Regions from separate parts of the Oceanobacillus alkalisoli genome, predicted to be linked through region 2. Evidence: riboswitches for the same ligand, from Rfam matches in the RefSeq annotation. Region 2 holds a riboswitch; each other region holds the start of a gene.

Region 1 (7,847 bases), on a different contig from region 2:
CTGCCATTTCGGCGCCTCAAAGAGGGCAAATAAATCTCCCCGGCCAAAGAAAAGCACAAGAATCGCAAGCAAGCCTGTCCCAGTAAGGAAAGAGATGAGTGCACCTTCAATTGTCCCGATTCTCCTACCTAATGAGGCATTGACGGACGATTGACTGCTTACCAAGAGTCCACCCATCATCATAAGAAGTATTCCAAGTGTGCCCATTCCCCGTCACCTCCTACTGAATCAAAATAAGAGCAATAAGCATGGACAGAATCGCTAAGATTTTCTCTCGGTTGATTTTCACCTGACTCGCTCCGAGCCAGCCAAAATGTTCAATCACTGTACTCATCAGCAACTGCCCGATGATTAATGCGACCATCGCAATGCCAACGCCGACAAACGGAACACTGATGACAAGCATCGTTAAATAAATGACCCCTAAAAATCCGCCAAAGAGCGTCCATTTAGGAACCGTAACAACATTGGAAAGCTTGCCTTTCCCGAGAAAAAGCCATAATAACCCGAGCATGACGGAACCAACTGCAAAGTTATAAAAACTCGTTTCCAATTGGCCAATCCACTTACCGAGCTGTCCGTAGAATGCCCCTTGGAAACTTACAAGGATTCCCGCCAGTAATGCAAAAAGATAAGCTGTATACCGCATTCCTTCGTTTCCCCACCTTATTCGACTAAAATTCGCTTCTTGTCTAGGCACCTAATGCTTGCCAGACCGCCGCATATACATGTTTCAGTGGTATTTGATGTTTTTCGGCAATTTCCTTACATTCCTCATACTCCGGAGAACTCTGGAAAACTTCCCCATTCCGCAAGCCTTGTTTCACCGTAATTGGTCCCCATTCCGTTTCCACTTTTATAAATTGTCTTTCCATTCGGTGCACGGTAATAGGATAATAGCGGATACCGAGGGTAGTTGTCTCCGTTAACAAAATTTCTTTCATTTTCTCTAACTTTTCTTCAGAACACAACAGCTGAAGCAAAATACCTGGACGATTTTTCTTCATATAAATCGGTGAATAGATACAATCATTCGCTCCAGCAGCAAACAACCTGTCCATCACATACCCGAGCCACTCACCCGGCACATCATCTAGGTTCACTTCCATTTTAAACATGTTGTCATCAATATGTTCTTCATTCGGTGGATGCTTGTGTTCGATATCCATCCACTCCCTCTTCACCATTAGCGATTCGGTCAATCATGACAGCCTGGTAAGCACCGCCGAAACCGTTATCGATATTCACGACGCTCACCCCGCTCGCACAAGAATTTAGCATCGTTAGCAAGGCGGAAACACCTTTAAAACTTGCTCCATATCCGATACTTGTTGGAACAGCGATGACAGGATGCGACACAAGCCCGCCTACAACACTCGCTAATGCTCCTTCCATCCCTGCAACAACTACCGAAACGGTTGCCCCTTGAATTTCCTCCGCATGTTCAAGCAGCCGGTGAATTCCTGCAACCCCGACATCATAAAAACGACGCACATTACTCCCGAACAGCTCAGCAATAATCGCTGCTTCCTCAGCAACCGGCAGATCCGAAGTTCCCGCACAAAGCACTGCAATATAGCCAGTGCGTGTCTTCACCGTCTCCTTTGCTTTCCATGATAGAATTCTTGCCGTGTCATGATAAGAAAGCTCCGGGTGGCGTTTCAGAATTTCTTCCGCCTTTTCTTTCTCAACCCTTGTCACGACGACATCATCCTGATTTTCTTTCATGGCCGTAATGATTGCTGCAATCTGCTCCGGCGTCTTCCCTTCCCCAAAAATAACCTCGGGAAAGCCTTGACGTTGCTTCCGGTGATGATCGACCTTGGCAAACCCTAGCTCTTCATAGGTTGCCAAACTTTTCATTGCTTCTTCTATCGTTAATTCTCCTGCTTGAACTTGCCGTAAAATTTTCTCCATGTTGTCACTTCACTTCCGTCATTACTCTTCTCCAATTACTACCCGCAACACGTTCGGATGTTTCGGGAAGCTTTTCGTTCCTGCTCCGTAGCCAATAAAATCGACCTTCATTGGCGGAAAAGCGATAAATTCTTCTGCGATCACCGCTGCAAAAGCCGCTCCAGTCGGTGTTGTAAGCTCTGATTTTAAATCACTTTTCCCTAATGGAACACCTTTTAAAATCTCGAGCGTTGCTGGCGCAGGAATCGGGTAAATACCATGATCAATATGAATTTGCCCCGAACCCGTTGGAACAGGAGCTGATTTAACTTTTTCAATACCGAGCTGTTCCAATAAAATCGCTGCCCCAACTATATCAATAATCGAGTCCACTGCTCCAACTTCATGAAAGTGCACGTCAGCCAGCGGCATGCCATGAATTTTTCCTTCTGCTTCTCCGATTTTTTTAAAAATACGAAGGGATGTGTCTTTTACATATTCCGTCAACTCTGAATTTGAAATCAGGTCAACGATATCCTTGTAGGAGCGGTGATCTTGGTGGTGATGACCGTGTTCATGATGATGTCCATCATGACCGTGATGATGGGTATGCTCTTCGTGATCATGCGTGTGTTCGTGCTCATGATGATGGTGATGATTTTCCGCGGTGAGTATACAATCAAATTTGGTCGCTGTAATTCCATTTTTATTGACGGTGCTCACCCTTAGTTCATATTCTTCCTCAATATGTAATTTCTTCAATTCTGTTTCTAGTTTAGAAAAATCGCCGCCTGCATCAAGCAAAGCACCGATTGTCATATCTCCGCTTATTCCAGAAAAACAATCGAAATACAGTGTCTTCATCTTTATTACTCCCTCTTTCCAGTCTAGTTAAAGCTACTTCAACGTTAAAAAGAGCAGTTTCCAATCGTAACGAATGAAAACTGCTCACTTTTTTAAGCAAATGCCTTTTGATTGGACTTCAACTGTTCTTGCTCGATTACTTCGTTCATGCTTCCTGTCCGGTATCCGGCAAGGTCGACCGATACATAATCAAAGCCGAACACGTTCAATTGCTGCTGAATCTCCTCGCGCTTGAATAGCACTTCCGTAATTTTCTCTGGCGCAACTTCAATGCGGGCAACGTTATCATGATAACGAACTCGCACTTTGTCGAATCCGAGAGATTGCAGATAAAGTTCTGCCTTATTCACCCGATTGATGATTTCCGCATTCAATGCTGTACCGTATGGAATACGAGAAGCTAGGCTGCATGACGCTACCTTGTTCCAAACCGGAAGATCCAGTTCCTTCGCCAATGCACGTACATCCGTTTTATAAAAATCTGCTTCCTGCAATACACTGCGGATACCTTCTTCCGTTCTCGCTTTCAGACCTGGACGGAAGTCTGCCTCATCATCCTTGATCATGCCATCGAGTACATATGGGTAATCCATTTCTTTTGCAAACTTGTTCAGATGTGTGTAAAGAAGCTTCTTACTATAGTACCAGCTGTCTGGATTGTTCGCGACAATTTCCGGCTGTTCAAGCTCTTTCATTTCTGTAACATGTACTTCTACACCTAAGCTTTTAGCAAGTTCAACAGCTGCATCACGCTCCGAATCACGGAAAAGCTCAGAATCTACAACAACAGCAAGCACCTGATCTCCCAATTCTTCTTTCGCACGCTTCAATACAACCGCGCTGTCCACACCGCCTGAGAAAGCAACCATCACGCGACCCATATCACGTAAAATACCGCCAAGATGTTTGTTCTTTTCATTCAATTTAACCAATCGATTCACCTCATTTTAGTATTTTTTAGGGTAACATTAAGATAATACTTAATTGTAGTTAAGACTTTATGGAGGCACTTACATTTTTGCAAAGAATAGAAGTGCCAGCTATATTATTATTGTACCATTTATTATCCCATCATCATACTTATTTGATTTATCGACTAAACTAAATATCATTTCACGAAATATCCTTTTCACGGACTTTTTGAACATTCCCTAATAACCAACCTCAACGACCGCATTCACAATATACATTAAATCATTTTCATCCTTTTGGTCCTCAAGGAAAATACCGCTCGTTGTTGCCATACCTCCAGCAACCGTTTCTACCGTTACCGTTCCATAAGGAAGCAGACTTTTAATCTTCTCCTCATTAAGCTTTTCCTCATCTTTTGGTACGGCCAGTTTCACGTTCACCCGCATATTGTTCAAGTCCTGATTTGGCAGCATCTTCTTTATTCCTGGCATAGAATTGTAATGGATGGCATCTAAAATCGCGCGCTCGGCAGCTACATTTACGTCCTGGCCGTGGAGATCAATTCCCATTCCTGCTTCGATAAATATAATTTCTTTCATTTATTTTTCCCCTTTCCATTGTTTTTTAACTTCCACTGAGTGAACAACTTTTGCAAACGTTCCTTGCAATAACTTTAATGCGGCGTAATGTAATTGTTCATTATCCGAGACGACACAATTAGAGGGAACCGTTACGAAGAAATCTCTCATAAAAGCATCACGGGCAGTTGTATCAATACACACATTCGTGTATGCTCCGATAATCGTAAGGTGTCTAATCCCGTTTGAACGTAATAAAAGCTCAAGATTTGTCTGGACAAATGCGCTATATCGATTTTTTACGACAACTTTTTCCCCTGGAAGCGGAGAGAAATCATCGTGGATTTCCGCTCCCCAGCTACCCGGCTCACAGTAAGATAAATTACGTTTCTGGTTAGTTCTGCCAAATCGTTCAATTGCAGAAGGTGATTCTGTCCAAGCACTATGTTCCGAGATCACATGGATCACTGGAACCTTAAATTTCCTAGCTGTTTCTAGCAGATTCTTCATATGTTTCATTTGTTCATGAAAAGCATGAATATCTTTGCCACGTTTACCTGCAGTACCTTCCGGGTGACAAAAGTCATTTTGTAAATCGACTAATAGAAGAGCTGCTTTACCGTTTGTTGTATCCATTTTAAATCTCTTCTAACTTTTTATACGTATTCACCGTCTCTTGATCAAGCAAATAAAGCTGATCCAGTAAAGCAGGGATGAATGTACCTGGCCCTTTTGCTTTCTTCATCGCAAGTTCCGCCGCTATTCCGTATGAGGCAGTCACTTCAACACTTGCTTCATACAGGTCTTCCGTAACACTTAAATAAGGTCCAACGAGGGAAGTGAGTAAGCAGCCACTCGCTGTAATATTCTGCAGCATCGGATGGCCATTGTGACAAAGTGTCGTGCGCGTGCCATCTGTAATTACATCCGTTTTCCCAGTTGCAATAACAACCGTGTCATATTCTTTTGCGACTGCTTGAGCAATTTTCGGATCAATCGATTCAACCGTCGAATCAGGGCTTTTCATGATATCAAGCGCTCCGCCAAGTACGGAAATCTCCCCAGCATTCGCCCGGATGGCAGCAAATTTTACCCTTTCCAGTAATTCATTAATCACTTTCGTACGGAATTTCGTTCCACCTGCTGCGATCGGATCAAGAATGACCGGTGTCCCTTTTTCATTCGCTTTAAGCCCTGCTAATAGCATCGCCTCGGCTCGATCCTCGGTTAAAGTTCCAAGATTTAATACAACCGCATCAGCATGACTCGCATTCTCCTCCGCCTCTTTCGGTGTGTTCGACATAGCCGGAGATGCACCAATCGCAATTAGACCGTTTGCCGCAAAATTTGTCGCAACTTCATTCGTAATGTTATAGATAAATGGACTCTTTTCTCGAATTCTTCCAATGTAATCCATGAAAAACTCCTCCTTTTTATAGAATAAAAGTAATTTATAACAAGGTAGTTCTTAAAAAAACCACCCCTGAGATGGAGTGGTTATCGATACAATTTATGTATGCATGCCAACTCCACTTTCCTACGCTAGTATGAACTAGATCAGGTTCAAAGGGATTAAGAAAAAGTCTTATCTCAGCCTGCAGGCACCCCTAGTGGAAAAGTATATTGTTATTTCTTACTAGTCTATCTTATTTTCAATATAAAAGAAAGGGTTTGGGTGCATGCACCCAAACCCTTTCTTTTATTAGAATCCATATGGCCCAAAACCTGGACCGTACTCCCAGAATCCTGGGCCTGCTCCGAAGCCGGGTCCATAGCCAAATCCAGGCCCTGGACCGAACCAAGGGCCGAATCCCGGTCCGAAACCTGGTCCAAATCCGGGACCAAAACCAGGACCCGGCCCAAAACCAAAGCCTGGTCCACCAGCAATTAATCCGCCGCCTAAAAATCCTAACCCAGCTCCAATCAAACCTGCCGCCAGTGGATCAATACCACCGCCCGGACCAGGGCCATGACCATGACCAGGCGGACGTACCCGGTGCATTTCCGGATGGTGCGGTAACGGATGATACATTGGTGGATTATTTACAAATTCATGCATGTATATGCTCCTTTTCTAGAAAATTTCAACTTAGCCTTTCCCTTCTCTACAGCCTATGGCAGAGTAGATGAAACCGCACTAGGCAAATCCCTATTTTTGGAGTGAATTTTGGGTGAAATAGTGAGATGAATCCTTTTCCCCGGTGACTACGTAGTTAAATTATTGAATTTAATCGGGTTTTGAAGGGGCGATCCGTAAAAAATTGTAAGTGGTAGGACATGGATAAGGTAAGTTAGCATAGGGAGGGGAATAGCGTTTGAGAAAACTTCAGTTTATTATCTTTTATCTATTGTTATTCTGGTCGGTTGCACAGACAACATAGAAAATGAGGATTATTGGGCAGAATCAAGGCTTTGTGATTCAAAGAATGACCTCGTATCCTTGATTTATCTCTAATTTATGGCACAAGTTCCAATATTGATTGGCCGCTTGAAGAGGAGTCTTTAAGGTTTTTATAAGCAATATAAAAAGAAATAATTGAACCAATAAAAAAAAGAGTAGCAGCAACAAAGGCAAGTTCTTCTAAAGATATTGTCTCATTTGCTGAGTTTGTTGATTTTGCCTCTCGTGATAATGACATGACGAGTACACCTCCAAATAACTTTTCCTTCTTTAATGTATTCAAGCAAGGAAAATATTTTACTCTTTTCAAAGAAGAACAGCTTTGGACAATGGCTTAACCTGCGGATTCCTTTTAACCTCCGATATTTTGACAGTTCAAAAGTTTTATAGTAATTTGAATGAATTTCATAATTACCAAAGTCGGCTTTTCCATCAGCATATGTAGTTGAGAACGAACCAACTCAACTACATATGCTGATGGTGATGCATGAAATACGTATTATAAAATTCATTAAATTTAATTGAAATTGGAAATTATCTTAAGTTTTCCTTATACACTGAGACGAGGAATAATCAATATGAAAATAAAGAAGGTGTTTCTTTCTCTGACACTACTCCTTATTTCTTTCGGCATCTTACTTAGTGCGTGTGGCTCAAATATAGATACAAACATGGCTGAACCGATGGCCAATTTTGAATTCATCACACAAGACGAAGAAAAGCTTAGTTTAGATGAGTTGAAAGGCGACTGGTGGATTACATATATGTCCTATACTGATTGTAATATTCCGTGTATCGCCAATACCCGCCTCTTGGGTTCCTGCGCATTCCGGAAATACCGCGATGTAAGCATGTTTAATAATCCAAAAAACGACAGGATCATTCTAATGTTGGACCCGCCCCCCCCAAAAGTTAGAGTAAAAAAACTAACTTTTGGGGGTCACCACCGTTCACCTGTCGTTTTTTTATTCGGCCAAATTTACTCTTATTCAATCCCCTCCGCTATTTGCAGAAGCAATTTCTTCGTCATTTCTGTTCCTTCCCCGATTAATTCAAGGAACACATCTTCATATTCCCAAGTAAGGTACATGAACTCTTCATCAATGACCTCAAGAACCGCTTCATTGCCATTCACGGATACTGTTTCCGTCTCCTCATCTTCATATACTTCCCCATAATCTTCCTGTGAAGGATAG
Region 2 (7,847 bases):
GTCCCTATTGGACAGATCGTGTGGTTCTCCGGCATGTTTGTCTTAGAGAATAGTCCTATTGGACAGATATAGCACTTGTCCTCTTAATCAGTCTAATAGAACACTTCAATCGAATAGAACGGGCAGTTTCCCCAAAGCTCGTTGTTTATTACGTTCTCTTTCACTAATCCTTGTCACCGAACTGATGTAAAAGCGGGATATCCAAGAATTACTCTTGAATATCCCGCTCGTATTAAAAACATTGGAAAGATTGGATTTGATTAAGGTCGATTCCGAAATATACCCAGCGGTTCCCCCGCCAGCGGAAACCAGCAATTGAATTCCTTCCGACAAAGGTCGGATAGAACCAGAATTGATCTCTTCTCAACCAAATATAAGTGAAGCGGAATAAACAGCCGCGAATGCCACCTGGATCAACGGCAAAGGTTTGCACCTGACTTTGCTGTGGGGTGAAATTCGGCGGTGGAGCGGAAGGTGGTCCTGCCTGTTGTTGCCCTTGTCCAGGGAATCCGCCCGGTCCTCCAGGCCCACCCGGGAACCCACCAGGTCCTCCAGGCGGCCAGCCGCCTCCCGATCCAGGACCCCATTGGCCCCCAGGAAACCCTGGTGGTCCAAACGGTGGAGGAGCTTGCTGTCCGCCGCCGAAGAATGGTAAATTCCCCGGGAAATTGAATAGTCTCTCTTCATCATACTCTTCGTACTCATGTCCATGCTCATTCTCATATGGGTATTGATACGGATCATACGGATTATGATTCATTCGTTCAGCCTCCTAAACATACTCTTCCATTCACTATATGGTGAAAACGTCTAGAAGGGGATTGAATTTCCGAAGAATGGGCGGGCAGAATAAAAAATAAATGTTGACCCTCACGTTACGTGATACCTTATAGTAAAAAATGAAAGGAGGGAGTTAGATGAAAGTGAAAGAAGTGGCTGATCTCGTCTGTATTAGTGTGCGCACACTCCATCATTATGATGAGATTGGTCTACTCACACCTGACGAGGTGACGGAAGCCGGTTACCGGATTTATTCGGAGGAAAATCTCGAGAACCTCCAGCAAATTTTATTTTTCCGAGAACTTGGCTTCCCGCTGAAAAGGATTAAGGAAATAATCCATGACCCGTCCTTTAATAAAACAGAGGCCCTTGAACTTCATAAAAGCATGCTTATGAAGAAGCAGGAGCAGCTGAATCAATTAATCGATACGATTGATAAGACGTTGTTAAATATGAAAGGAGAAAGACAAATGTCAGATAAAGAAAAATTCGCAGGCTTTGACTTCAGCAGTAACCCGTATGAAGCAGAAGCAAGAGAGCGCTGGGGTAACAAAGCCGTAGACGATGCCAATACAAAATTGAATGAAAAATCACAGAAAGAAATGCGGCAATTTCAGGAAGCGTTTAATGAAACCTTTCGTAGCTTGGCTGAAGTGCGGCATGAAGACCCTACTGCAGCAATTTCCCAGGAACGCATCCATGAATGGTATGTACTCTTGAACTCGTTCGGCAATTATTCAAAAAAAGCATTTAAAGGACTTGGCGAGATGTACATTGCGGATGAACGCTTTACGAAAAATATCGACCAGTTCGGAGAAGGATTGGCAGTGTTTATGCGGGATGCGATGGCTGTGTATGCTGAAGGGTTGAAGAAATAAGGACAAAAAAGAGCGAACCGGATCCCGAACCAGAAGTTAGTTTTCTACTCTAACTTTTGGGGGGTCACCACCTCCGTCGCTCCTTTTTTAAGAAATGAGTAGTTGTGTCTTATGAATAAGTTCTCTCCAAAGCGAAAAGGTTTATATCCCTTTACAATTTTCCACATTTATGCTAAGTTAGCGTTAACAATTAAATATATTCTATTCGTTTCACTAGGGGAACCCTTCATAAGGGCTGAGAGAGAAGTAGGACTTCGATACCCTCATAACCTGAACAGGCTTGTACCTGCGTAGGAAATGTGGCAAGGACAATTTGTATTTGAATTGTACTTTTATTAGAGATACATATCTAAAACAAAACCACTTTCCATGCAGGAGAGTGGTTATTTTTTTGTGATTAAATAATCCAATATTCTCCAAAAAAAGAATAGAGGCAATAAGCCCAATATTGAGACATTGGAGGGGAGTAAATGAAGCTAATTGCTGTAACGGATGATAGGTATTCCATAAAGGAACTTGCTGAAATGATTATTGCTATAAAAGACGAGGTTGATTATGTGCAAATTCGTGAAAAGTCCAAGACTGCGCGCTCGATTATGACCTTGCTCGATAGCCTGGAGTCAGGAGGTATGGACAAGGCGAAGATTTCCATCAACGATCGGTTAGACATTGCATTATTAAAAGGCATCACGAATCTGCATCTGCCTGAACATGGTCTTCCGGTAAAAATGGTGAAAAAGTTGTATCCGCACTTACGAGTGGGTTGCAGTGTGCACTCGGTTGCAAAAGCAAAAGAAATGGAAAGAGAAGGAGCGGATTATGTGATATATGGACACTGTTTTGAGACAGATAGCAAAAAGGGAATCCCGCCGAATGGACTTGAAAATCTAATCCGGATAAAGAAGGAGTTGGAAATCCCTGTTTATGGAATCGGTGGAATTACCCTTGAGAAGACAGCGGTTATGAAGGAAACGAGGGCAGACGGTATTGCCGTGATGTCAAGTATTTTCCAAGCAGCTCATCCGCGTTTCGTATTAAAGGAATTTCGTGAGGCGATTTCATGTTAAAGAAAACGTATGAAACAGTTGTTATCGGCGGCGGGATTATTGGTTGTTCAATTGCTTATTATTTAGCAAAAGAGAAGATGGATATTGCGGTAATGGAAGCTGGAAAAATCGGCGCAAAAACAACCAGTGCTGCGGCAGGCATGCTGGGAGCGCACTCGGAAAGTAACGATGATTTCTCCGTGTTTTATCCTTTCGCAAAAGCGAGTCAAGCTGCCTATATCGAATTAAAGGAGGCGTTATATGAGCAAAGCGGAATTGATATTGGTTACCGGGAAGGCGGGATATTGAAGCTTGTTTATTCACAAGCAGAGAAGCAAAACTTCAACTACTTACTCAAACAGCACACAGTGGAATGGCTTGATGAGCATCGGGTCAAAGAACTGGAACCAAGCATTAGCTCAAATGTTTTGGGGGCAACATATATTCCGGATGATGTGAATGTCCTTCCAGATCAGACGTGCCATGCCTTTATTAAAAGTGCTCAAGCAAATGGTGCATCTTTTTTTGAAAATAATCAGGTGTTTGAAATTGTGGATAAGGGCGGGAACTATCTGGTGAAAACGGCACAAGGAGAAGTAGAAGCCAAATATGTAGTTCTTGCCACAGGAGTGTATGGGAATAATTTATTCCATCAACTAGGTTTGGCGGAGAGAGTATCGCCAGTAAAAGGTGAAAGCCTTATCGTTTCCCATGAACAGCAGTTACTGAAGCATACATTATTTCATAATGGCAGCTACATTGTGCCAAGAAATAATGGGAAATTTATTATCGGTGCAACGATGATGGAAAATGACTGGAGTCATACGGTTAGTCTGAAAGGGGCAGATTTTTTAATTAAAAAAGCAAAGAAGATGCTCTCGTCTGCAGGGAAATTCACGATTGAAGGGGTGACGGCAGGTTTAAGACCAACAACATTTGACAGGCGCCCTTTTATTGGAGTTCATCCAGAGCAGGAAGGAATTTTCATAGCTACCGGCCATTATCGAAATGGGATTTTACTTGCACCGGCAACTGGACAGATGATCCGTGACTTTATTTTGGGAAAAGAAGTGGAGAGTAAACTGACCGAGGCATTTCGCCTAGATCGCCGTCAGCATATCATTGTTTAGGGGGTGAGAGAGATGACATTACAAATTAATGGGAAACAGGTGGAATTACCGGATAATGTAAATTCCGTAAAGAAGCTGTTATTGCATTACAAGTTGGAATCCCGGATTGCTGTTGTCGAGCTAAATAAGGAAATTGTGAAAAAGGAAGAATATGAAAAACGAAAACTTGTAAATGGGGATACGTTAGAAATTGTACATTTTATAGGAGGTGGATGATTTATGTTGAAAATTGCAGATCGCACATTTCGATCACGACTTTTATTGGGAACAGGGAAGTATCCGTCCTTTGAAATACAAAAAGAAGCTGTTTCGGTATCGGAGGCAGAAATTTTAACATTTGCTGTCCGGAGAATGAATATTTTTGAAGAAGGACAGCCAAATTTCCTCGAACAGTTAGATTTAGAAAAGTATACCTTGCTGCCAAATACAGCAGGGGCGAATACGGCAGAAGAAGCTGTACGGATTGCAAAACTCGCAAAAGCTTCCGGTTTATGTGACATGGTTAAAGTGGAGATAATTGGAGATGCGCGGAGCCTTCTGCCGGATCCGGTTGAAACGTTAAAGGCGTCAGAGATTCTTCTTGAAGAAGGCTTTATCGTTTTGCCATATACATCTGATGATGTGGTATTAGCAAGACGTTTGGAAGAGCTTGGGGTACACGCGGTTATGCCTGGGGCAAGCCCGATTGGTTCGGGCAGGGGAATTATTAATCCGCTAAACTTGCAATTCATCATTGAACAATCCAAGGTTCCTGTAATTGTTGACGCGGGGATCGGATCGCCTAAAGACGTTGCCCATGCAATGGAAATTGGTGCAGACGGTGTGCTGTTAAATACTGCCGTGTCAGGTGCAAAGAACCCCGTTAAAATGGCTGAAGCTGTAAAATATGCGCTGCAAGCTGGCAGATTAGGATACGAAGCGGGAAGAATTGAAGAAAAGGACTATGCGGTGGCAAGCAGTCCAACAACAGGAATGATTGGTTCATGAAGACCCGTTATTCACGGCAGGAGTTATTCCTTGGAGAAACAGCACAAAGAAAAATTAGAAATGGCAGGATCCTGATTATCGGGGCAGGGGCACTTGGTTCAAGCAGTGCGGAAATGTTAGCCCGCGCCGGTGTCGGTAAAATTACGATTGTTGACCGCGATTATGTAGAATGGAGCAATTTGCAAAGACAGCATCTTTTTGCAGAGGAACATGCGGAGCAAAGAATCCCTAAAGCAGCCGCGGCAAAACAACGCTTAGAACAAATCAACAGCCATATTACGATTCATAGTCTGATTTGTGATATCCACGGTTTAAACATTGGAGAAATTGTAAAAGGGCATGACCTCATCATAGATGCATCGGATAACTTTGAAATCAGATTGATTGCAAATGATGCGGCAGTCAAGCAAGGTATTCCTTTTGTCATGGGTGCGTGTGTTGCAAGCTACGGGACTACCTTTACAGTACTTCCTGGAGAGACACCGTGTCTACATTGCCTGTTCAATCATCTGCCGATTGACGGGATGACTTGTGAAACCGTTGGCGTAATCAGCCCCATTGTCCAAATCATTACAGCATTACAAGTAACGCAAGTGTTAAAAATACTGACTGGAGCACCAATAGAGCCAATTCTGAAGTCGGTAGATGTCTGGAAGGATGAACGGGCAGATATTGATGTATCGCGTTTAAAAAATGCAGATTGTCCAACTTGTGGATCTGGCCCGACTTATCCTTACTTGCAATATGAAAACCAGACGAAATCCGAAGTGCTTTGCGGCAGGGAAGCGGTGCAAATACGGCCGGCAGCAACCAGGGAGTTTATATTGCAAACTTTTTTAGATAAATTGAAAGGTCTTGTGGGCAATCCAATCATAAATCCATTCCTGTTGTCCTGTGAATTTGCGGGCCATCGCATCGTGTTTTTCAAAGATGGACGAGCGATTGTGCACGGTACCAATGATTTGAGAATTGCGAGAACAGTTTATAATCGATTTTTACAGTACTATACAGATTAATCACTTTAAAAAAGGAAGGAAAAAACCGCAATGGAGATACTTCCAAATTTAACAAATCCTGAATTGCTCAATCTTTATAAAAAAATGTGGCTGATCCGGCATTTTGATGAAAAGATTGATGAGTTTTTTCGAAAAGGAATCATGCACGGTACAACGCATTTATCAATTGGTCAAGAAGCGACTGCGGTGGGTGCATGTGCCGTATTAACGGATGAAGATAAAATCACCAGTACCCACCGTGGGCATGGGCATGCGATTGCAAAAGGCGCTCGAGTGGATAAGATGATGGCTGAAATGTTTGGGAAGTCGACTGGTTACAGCAAGGGAAAAGGCGGATCGATGCATTTTTCGGATTTAGAAAAAGGGAATCTTGGATCTAACGGAATCGTTGGTGGGGGAATTCCGATCGCGGTCGGAGCTGCCCTTACAGCGAAGATGAAAAAGCAAAAGGATGTGACGATCAGTTTTTTTGGAGACGGAGCAACGAACGAAGGAAGTTTTCATGAAGCGGTTAATTTGGCGTCAATCTGGAAATTGCCAGTTATTTTTTTCTGTGAGAATAATCAATACGGTATGTCCAGTCCGATTGATGAAATGATAAATATTGAACATATTGCGGAACGGGCAGCATCTTATGGCATTCCTGGTGTTATTGTGGACGGAAATAATCTCGTTGAAGTGATGAACGCGACTTATGAAGCGGCCGAACATGTCCGAATGGGGAAAGGTCCTATTCTAATTGAGGCAAAAACATATCGCTGGAGAGGACATTCCAAAAGTGACAAAAGAAAATATCGTTCACGGGAAGAAGAAAGGTTCTGGCAAACACGTGATCCAATTAAACAGTATGAGGGATACTTAATAAATAAAGGGATTTTGACAAGAGAAACTGCGAAAAAAATCAAGTTGGAAGTAAGACAGATAATGGAAGCTGCCGTTGAATTTGCCAAGAGGAGCCCAAAACCATCTATTGAGGAGCTGTACACAGATGTTTATGCATAGGAGGTAAGTGGTTTGTGGATGATAACCTATTCAGAAGCAATCAGGGAAGCAATATCTTTGGAAATGCAAAGAAATGAGGATGTTTTTTTAATAGGGGAAGATATCGGTGTATATGGAGGTGGCTTTGGTGTAACGGAGGGATTGCTTGCAGAATTTGGTGCGGATCGTGTCCGTGATACGCCAATTAGTGAGTCAGCAATCATGGGAGCTGCAGTTGGCTCGGCATTGACTGGCATGCGCCCGATCCTTGAACTACAGTTTTCCGATTTTATTACGATTGCAATGGATCAACTCGTGAACCAGGCTGCGAAATTACGCTATATGCATGGTGGAGAAGGACGGGTGCCGCTCGTGCTAAGGGCTGCAAGCGGATCGGGAACGGGTGCGGCTGCTCAGCATTCCCAAAGTTTGGAGGCATGGGTAGCACATATTCCCGGGTTAAAAGTAGTCCAGCCTTCTACAGCATTTGACGCCAAAGGCTTACTGAAAGCAGCGATTGATGATGATAATCCTGTAATCTTTTATGAGCATAAGCTGTTGTATAAAACAGAAGGAGAAGTGCCTAAAGAGCAATATTCAATACCTTTAGGAAAAGCGGATATTAAGCGCGAAGGTACGGATATAACGATTGTGGCAACTTCTGTGATGGTGCAGCGAGCGTTGATAGCAGCGGCTAAGTTAGAAAGAGAGGCGATCAATGTAGAAGTGTTGGATCCAAGAACGCTTGTACCACTGGATGAAGAAACAATTATTGCATCCGTCAAGAAAACAGGGCACTTACTCGTTGTCCATGAAGCAGTGAAGCGTGGTGGATTTGGTGGAGAAATCGCCAGTATCGTTGCTGAAAGCAGAGCATTTCATTCCCTTAGAGCTCCCATTAAACGACTGGGAGGCGAAGCGGTGCCGATTCCGTTTAGTCCAGAATTGGAGAAGGCAGCGGTTCCGCAGGTGGAGGATATTGTTCAATCAGTGCAGAAAATGCTGGGTGTAAAAATGACATGCATTTGA
Region 3 (7,847 bases), on a different contig from region 2:
GATCAGTTTGCATCGTTGTCGAAAAGGAAGCCAAGTCGTGGTCACCCTGCTCCACTCTCGCTAGTAATGCGTTAAAGTCCATTAATTCTACTTGGAATTCCACACCAATTTCACGGTAATTCTCTTGGGCAATCGGTACTAAGGTGTCAGATAACCCTCCTGAGCTAGAGAAATAATAGAGTGATAGTTTCTCACCATCTTTTTCCCGGATGCCATCCGACCCTTCAACCCAGCCGGCTTCCTCAAGAAGTTCTTTAGCCTTTTCGGGATCATATGGGAAGCCTTCTACTTCATCGGTATAAGCCCAGGAAACTGGCGCAACCGGAACGTTCGCTACTTCAGAATATCCTTGAGCATAGACATTTAAAATTGTTTCACGGTCTAAACCGTAATTAAGCGCCTGTCTTACTTTAGGATCTGCTAGAATAGGACTGTCATGGTTGAATGTAATATAGCTATAAGCTGTTGATGTATAAAGGTTTATATCAGCAAACCCGAGAGTCTGTAATAATTCGAAGTTATCCGCATTTGCAGTGAATCCACTGTAATCAACTTCTCCTGTTTGGAAGAATTGTGTGGAATCTCCTTCTGTTGTTTTATAAATGAACGTATCGACATCTGGTTTACCATCGTAATAATGTTCATTTGCCTCAAAACGGATTTCCTGACCTGGTTTATATTCGACGAACCGGAATGGTCCAGCTCCGATTGGTTCTAAATGGAGATCACGGATATAATCGATGTTTCCTTTCTCATAACCTTCTCCATAGTAATCTTTCTTTAGCACTTGCCCGCCTAAGAGACGGAGGGATTGTGCATTTACTTCTTCAGTTTCTATTTCAATCGTTTGATCATCAATAATGTTTATTCCAGCTATTTCTTCCGCGTCACCTTCTTTATAATCAAGCCCGCCAACGACATTCGCTTTCGTTATATCTGTTCCTCCAGCATAACTTGGATCATGCAGAAGTGTTATCGTGAAAGCCACATCTTCCGACGTTAATGGCGTACCATCATCGAATTTCAAGTCATCGCGGAGATGGTATGTATAGGTTAGTTCGTCATCAGAAATATCCCAAGACTCAGCAAGTCCAGGAATTGGCTCACCGCTTTCATTTACTTCAATTAATGGTGTGAACATGACGGATTGTACGTTACCATCGTAACCGCTCGTATTGAAGTACGGAGTGAAGATTCCACCAGGCTCTTGAAGCCCTACAACAACTGTATTCCCGCGATTGATCGATAATTGTGGTGCCAGTTCCGGTTGTTCTGCTTCAAGAACTGTATCTTCTACAATTTGAACTTTTTCAGTATCTTCTGTTGTGCTTGCAGCATCGTCATTCGAATTGCAAGCAGTAAGGATAAGTAATCCAATTAATAATATGAATAATCCCCAATTGATTCTTTTCACTGAAATTTCCCCCATTATGTTTATTTAACTTGACATCAATAACTTAATATAATAAATCCAATTAGTCAAGTAGGAATAGTTGGGTAGAGAGTATTCATCCCGGTCTAACATTCCGTAAAATTCCCAGCTGAAAGCTTCAGGTCATTTCGAGATAGTTTAGGCGGGGGGATAACGGACGCTAATTCCCGGATCCGTTTAACTAACAATAAGTAGGGGATGACCCCACGGATTGAAGTCTCACTATATAGATCCTTTTTAAAACTGCTTTCCAAATATATTTAAGTACCCTAGAGAATAAGAGAAAGCGACGGTAATAAAAAATACACCGACGATAAGTGTAAAAAAGAGCCAGTCTCTAACTGAGACGTCCATTTCATGATAGTGCGTGCGGTCGGTATCCCCTGTAAAACCTTTTGATTCCATTGCAATAGCAACCCGTTCTGCTTTCCGAATTCCGTTTGCTAATAATGGAATAGAATATCTGCGGAATTGATTCCATCTTCCTTTTAGCCCTTTCGTTCTGCTAAATCCGCGGATACGATGAGCTTGTCTTAAGATTTGTAGTTCTTCACGGAACATCGGTAAAAAGCGATATCCGGCTAGAATACCATATGTTATTTTCGGTGGAACCTTGCATTGCTGCATCAAGCTCAGCATGAATTTAGTCGAGTTCGTCGTTAAAGCAAAGAGAATCGACAAGCACACGAAACAAAGAGAACGTAAGGCGAGACTGATTCCTGTTATCATACTACCCCTTGTAATCTCGATTCCGAAAAGGGTAAATAAAACTTCACCATAGGAAAAGGTTTGATTCGTATATAGAATGGTCATCCAGGCGAAACTAAGCGCAACAAGCAGAAATGGACTGAAAATCTTAAGCCATTTTAGGAAGGGGATGTCGCTCATTGTAAATGTCACAATAAGAATAAATAAAAAATAAACAAGCGGTGTAAACATATCGAATGTAAAACTGAGCAAAATGCCTGGAATGAAGATGGCAAATGCTTTGATTGTTGGATTAATGGACGAGATCAAGGCTTACACCTTCTTTATGAAGTACTCGAATCCGGTAAGGCAAACGTAATCGAGTTTTTTCCAGCAAATCAGCTTGCTTCCAAAGACTTTCCGGCTCGCCATTATAATGAATATGCTGCTGATACAAGACGATAGCGCGGTCAACTGTGTCCACAATGTCCATATCATGGGTGACGAAGACGATGGCCGTTCCATTTTTTCTCAGGGCTTCAATCATATACATCAATTCATCTGTAGTTTTAGCATCCTGGCCAAATGTCGGCTCATCAAAAAACAAAATATCAGGTGTTTCGTCCAGCATCGTTGCAACACTTAAGCGGCGTTTTTGTCCGCCGCTTAAGGAAAAGGGATTACTGTATTTATGTTTTTCTAAATGGAACTGCTTTAAAAGTGCCGTTGCAGCAGTATCTGATTCAGCTGTTGTCCATCCATTCAATTTCATTCCAAATGTTAATTCATCATATACAGTGTCCGTAATGAATTGGTGCTCTGGATTTTGAAAAACATATCCTATTCTCTTTCGCAACTCTTTTTCCTCCCACTGATCCATCAATTTATCGTGAAAAATTATTGTTCCTTTTTGAGGAGTTAACAACCTAGCCATTAATTGCAGTAAGGTAGATTTGCCAGCGCCGTTTTCTCCAACAATTGCGATGAATTCCCCGCGGTGTATTTCTAAATTTATATCTTGTAAAATAGTGTGTTTTTTGCGGTGAAAGCCCATCTGTTTAATCGTTATCAGAACATCTTGCTTGATTCGAGGAGGGGATTCAGCGTAAGTTGGATAGGAATCTTCAGCGTTAGAATACTGCCTTGGTAAAAATACGCCTTCCTTTTTTAATAAAGAATGATGATCTGAAAAGATGGATGTTACACTGCCATCCGCAATGATTTTACCCTGTTTTCCTAAAACAAGAAGACGGTCGACAACATCGAGCCAATCCTCGAGTTGGTGTTCAATGATAAACACAGCTAATTTTTGTTTTGCTTGGATGTGCTTAATTAATTGGATGAATTCTATTCGGGAAACCGGATCTAAATTTGCCGTAGGTTCATCTAAAATCAATAGCTCTGGTTCTAGTAAAAGAACAGCTGCTAAAGCAATTTTCTGCTTTTGTCCCCCCGATAACTCATGGATCTTTCGTTTTTGAAAACCGTCCATTCCAACGACAGATAACGCTTCCGAAATGCGCTCAGGCATTTCGGAAGGGGCAATTTTTCTGTTTTCTAATGTAAAAGCAAGCTCGTCCTCTACGGTAATCATGCAAAATTGACTTTCCGGGTCTTGAAAGACAATGCCAATCAACTGACTGAGCTCTCCTTTTTGGTAGTCTTGTATATTTGTCCCTCGGTAATAGATGTTGCCGGAAGAAACACCTTCAACCGCCTCCGGATACAATCCATTTAAACATAAAGATAGACTGCTTTTCCCGGAACCGCTTGAACCGATAAGGAGAGTCGTCTCCTTATCCATTAAGGAAAAGTTTAGCTGATTGAGTAATGGTTTATCTAAACTTTCATAGTCAAATGAAAAACCTTCTACCTGAAGTAATCGATTAAGCTGCTCCTTTTTCACGTTTCTTCTGTAACTCCTTTCCTAAGGCGTAACCCCGAAGTACTCCAGTTTTTGCGAGTTGGTCACTCAGCCATTTACCTAGAACACCCGCAAGAAGGGCGCCGCTGATGATGCGAACTGTTAACATTGCGATAAGTAATTCCGGAGCTAATGCAATGTTTCCGGAGGAGAATAAATTCCAAGTAAAACTAAAAATGGCTGCAAAGACACCGGAAAGAATTAAAATGCGTAAACGGTAATCCTTCCATTTTGTTATTGCAAAAGCAAACTCTGCTCCGAGGCCCTGAATTGCAGCTGCTAAAATAAGTCCGGGTCCTGCGGCAGTTCCTAATAATACTTCGGTAACACCCGCGATAAGCTCAGCTGTAAAGGCAACACCCGGTTTCCGGATGATGTAAGCTGCAAGGATGGAAACAATAAACCAAATGCCAAAAATAACCTCATATCCAAACGGTGCGAGACCAAATGGAGCAAGCATATTACGAATCCCTTGACCAACAAGAAAGAATGCCAAGTAAATGATCCCGAAGACGACACCTAATACGGACATGAGAACAATCTCTTTTAATTTCCAATGCTTTGTCATTTCACTTCTCCCTAGGTTTATTTTATAGTAGTAGGACTGTTGGCGGAAAGGCTGAAGGTCATGGTGACATGCGAAACTTTTTCTTGAACGAGTTCAAAGGATTCATGTAAAGCATGGAAGATATCATGAACATCTCCGTCTAACCTTGTTGCATAATGTGCAGAAGTAACGGTGACATTACGATGCTTTGATAAATTGATCTGCTCATAGATTTTATCCATGTAATCCTCATGCCCCAATGGATAAAGGGAAAATTTACAACCAGCGATTTGGATGATCGATTTTGCCTTTTCTTCGTTCAGCGGTGTGTCTGTTTCATCCATGTATGCGTCAGCTTCCGTATCACCAGGACAGCCTATAGAGAACGTTCCATTCATCGCAACATGCTCACCTGTTTTCGCAGCATGCAGGAAGATTGCTTTCGCTACATCGAAAACATGAACCATTTTCCCGCGGATACACGTGCTTACATCATCTGTTTCTTTCCAAACCTTAGAGGTATCTACCTCGTCTAATGTTGATAGAATAATATCCACAAAATTACTGCTCATGGGATGCAAACTAAATTGGCACCCTGCAATTCGACTTGTTCCACAACTGTTATCCATTCAAATCTCCTCCTTATGATAATAACAAAGGCGCAAGCGCCCTTGCATGTTAAAAACGCGATCGTCTTCGCAACACCTGCACTAGCACATCCTGTGCGTCGTAGCGACGTACAAACTGGAACACTCTGAAATGAGATAAAGGAAACATGCCCCTTTAGGGGGTAGACGTGAGTTGGGCCTTGGTCCGTCCTTAGTCGGCCTTCCTTTCCTCTTTGAGTTGATGTTGACTTTCACCACAAGGGTATAAGGGCGACTAAGCCTCACAAAGACCAAACGGCTAAGTCTTCTTTATCGATTGGAAGAGTGTGAAGTTTAGGACTGCGCATTGCTCGTCCCACCAAAAGATCTGCTAGTCGCTGGACGCAGAGCGGACGTGGATAGTGCTAGCAACTTTAGTTATCCACAGCATTTTTATTTTATAGTTTCCTATGCAATAAAAAAACTGCATTCCTAAGGGGAATGCAGTTTACACATTAATTTTATCAATGTAATATCTGTAAACTGCACTTCCCCACGCTAGTATTATCTAGATCGGGTAGTAAGGGTCGGATTGATCCTCTCAGCCACATGACGCAGCTCCCCTAGTGCTTATGTTTCATTATGCAGTTATTCTAATTCAAGATTGTATACATGTTTCGGTATTTTGTAAAGTATTTAATTAATTTTAATCTCTGGTTTCTTCCAAAAAATAGTGAAAAGGAGACAGACGACAATAACAGCCGAGCTGAAAATAAACGGATAATTGATATCTACATCATATAAAATCCCGCCAATCAACGGACCAAACACATTAGCTAAGGAGGTGAAGAAAGAGTTCATCCCGCCAACAAACCCTTGCTCATTCCCGGCGATTTTTGATAAATAGTTCGTAACGGCTGGCCGGATGAGGTCAAATCCGATAAAGACCGTAAAGGTGACGGCCATCACTTGCCAATAAGAGTTGGCAAGTGTCATGGCATAGACCAATACAGCAGAAATCACGAGCGACCAGCGGATGATATTGATTTCCCCCATCCATCTTGTTAACCAATCGAACAAGACAACCTGGAAAATCGCTCCGATAATCGCCCCGCCTGTAATGGCAATCGCAATGTCAGAAGGAGCGAAACCATGCTTATGATCCGTATAAAGACTGAAGAAAGAATCAAAAGCAGCAAGACCGAATGTTGAAATTAAAATAACGATAAAAGCGATAAAGAACATCGGCATAAACACTTTCTTTAAGCCACTTTTACCGAGTTCCTCAGTCATATCAGCCATATCATCTGTTTTTGATTTCGGCTCATGTAAGGATAAAATCGAAATGAAAGCAACAATTAAACCACAGGCCGCAGCAGAGAAGAACGGTACACGCGTACCAATTTCTGCTAAGAAGCCACCAATTCCCGGTCCGATAATAAATCCGGTACTGATCATCGCCGACATATAGCCGAGTGCTTTCGGCCGGGTTTTCGGCGTCGTAATATCCGCGATAAATGCGGTAACCGCAGGCATGATGAAAGCAGCACTTATTCCTCCGAGAATCCGCGAGGCGAACAATACCTCAATTGTTTTACCAAGGCCAAATAAAAACTCGGAAAAACTGAAAATAAAAAGACCGATAATAATCATACGCTTACGGCCATATTTATCAACTGCTTTTCCTGCAAAAGGCGAGAAAATCAATTGAGCTAAAGCGAAGGCAGCTGTTAGATAACCAACCACGGTGCCGCTGATGCTGAGTTCATTCATGATGGTTGGCAGAACCGGTATAACGAGCCCGATTCCTAAAAATACAAAGAATATATTTGAAAGCAGAAGCGTCAATGTCCAATCTTTCTTTTCCATAGCTTTGTCTCCTAGGTGGTATGATATTCTGTATTAAACATAGAAATTTTACTCCGATTTGCTGAGAGTTGCAAGCGTTTTTGAACAATTTATTATAGCTTAATTTTCACAGTCTGGAATAATTTATGAAAGCTAGTAATTTAATGAATTTCATAATACGTATTTAATGCTTCACCATCATCATATGTAGTTGAGTTAGTTCGTTCCCAACTACATATGGTGATGAGAAAGCCGACTTTGGTAATTATGAAATTCATTCAATTGATTGTGGTCAAATCTCGTTTTATTCTCTTATGTACAGGTAAAACTTGAGCATTAACTTATATAAAAAAGGATGTTGGACGAATGCATTATATTTATATTGGCCTTGCGGGAGCATTCGGTGCAATGCTCCGGTATAGCGCAGGAATTCTATTTATGACAGATCATGTTTTTCCCTATGCGACGTTATTGGTTAATTTGCTAGGCAGCTTTCTGCTTGCGTGGCTGACTTACGGGCTGTTTAAAAAAGTCCGCCTAGAAGAAAAAATGAAAATGGTAATAACAACCGGTTTTGTAGGCTCGTTCACTACATTCTCCGCTGTCAGTGTAGAAACGGTTGAGTTGTTTCAAAATCAGTCGGTGTTGCTCGGATGTGTCTATATTTTCGTGAGTCTGATTGGCGGGCTAGGTATGAGTGAAATTGGTTTTCGAGTCGGTAAAGGAGTGAGTAAGAAATGAACTGGATGTATCTATTCATCGTTGGTGTTGGCGGGTTTTTAGGCGCGATTGCGCGTTATACGATTTCGAGGAAGATGAACA

What was found. A riboswitch is a leader RNA that binds a small molecule or an ion and turns the genes downstream of it on or off. The one in region 2 is predicted to bind thiamine pyrophosphate.
Region 1: another riboswitch for thiamine pyrophosphate. It lies ahead of thiM (hydroxyethylthiazole kinase); the one in region 2 lies ahead of L3V42_RS17575 (thiamine phosphate synthase).
Region 3: another riboswitch for thiamine pyrophosphate. It lies ahead of L3V42_RS08705 (YkoF family thiamine/hydroxymethylpyrimidine-binding protein); the one in region 2 lies ahead of L3V42_RS17575 (thiamine phosphate synthase).

Annotation. Positions count from the first base shown of each region.
Region 1 covers NZ_JAKNRA010000003.1:19,391-27,237, forward strand. The annotation lists gene L3V42_RS06045 (DMT family transporter) at 1-207, opposite strand, end outside; gene L3V42_RS06050 (DMT family transporter) at 221-649, opposite strand; gene larC2 (nickel pincer cofactor biosynthesis protein LarC2) at 693-1,169, opposite strand; gene larB (nickel pincer cofactor biosynthesis protein LarB) at 1,138-1,917, opposite strand; gene larC (nickel pincer cofactor biosynthesis protein LarC) at 1,939-2,760, opposite strand; gene larE (ATP-dependent sacrificial sulfur transferase LarE) at 2,853-3,692, opposite strand; gene L3V42_RS06075 (Lin0512 family protein) at 3,912-4,271, opposite strand; gene L3V42_RS06080 (cysteine hydrolase family protein) at 4,272-4,886, opposite strand; gene thiM (hydroxyethylthiazole kinase) at 4,888-5,667, opposite strand; TPP riboswitch at 5,768-5,869, opposite strand; gene L3V42_RS06090 (hypothetical protein) at 5,953-6,309, opposite strand; gene L3V42_RS06095 (hypothetical protein) at 6,707-6,889, opposite strand; gene L3V42_RS06100 (DUF4367 domain-containing protein) at 7,637-7,847, opposite strand, start outside.
Region 2 covers NZ_JAKNRA010000027.1:298-8,144, forward strand. The annotation lists partial or broken gene L3V42_RS17560 (hypothetical protein) at 1-72, shown strand, start outside; gene L3V42_RS17565 (hypothetical protein) at 233-760, opposite strand; gene L3V42_RS17570 (MerR family transcriptional regulator) at 918-1,658, shown strand; TPP riboswitch at 1,864-1,973, shown strand; gene L3V42_RS17575 (thiamine phosphate synthase) at 2,129-2,725, shown strand; gene thiO (glycine oxidase ThiO) at 2,719-3,834, shown strand; gene thiS (sulfur carrier protein ThiS) at 3,847-4,050, shown strand; gene L3V42_RS17590 (thiazole synthase) at 4,054-4,821, shown strand; gene L3V42_RS17595 (ThiF family adenylyltransferase) at 4,818-5,837, shown strand; gene L3V42_RS17600 (thiamine pyrophosphate-dependent dehydrogenase E1 component subunit alpha) at 5,868-6,839, shown strand; gene L3V42_RS17605 (alpha-ketoacid dehydrogenase subunit beta) at 6,858-7,847, shown strand.
Region 3 covers NZ_JAKNRA010000005.1:35,130-42,976, reverse strand. The annotation lists gene L3V42_RS08725 (ABC transporter substrate-binding protein) at 1-1,429, opposite strand, end outside; gene L3V42_RS08720 (energy-coupling factor transporter transmembrane component T family protein) at 1,670-2,449, opposite strand; gene L3V42_RS18510 (ABC transporter ATP-binding protein) at 2,433-4,025, opposite strand; gene L3V42_RS08710 (ECF transporter S component) at 4,006-4,611, opposite strand; gene L3V42_RS08705 (YkoF family thiamine/hydroxymethylpyrimidine-binding protein) at 4,629-5,219, opposite strand; TPP riboswitch at 5,711-5,812, opposite strand; gene norA (multidrug efflux MFS transporter NorA) at 5,874-7,046, opposite strand; gene crcB (fluoride efflux transporter CrcB) at 7,392-7,766, shown strand; gene L3V42_RS08690 (CrcB family protein) at 7,763-7,847, shown strand, end outside.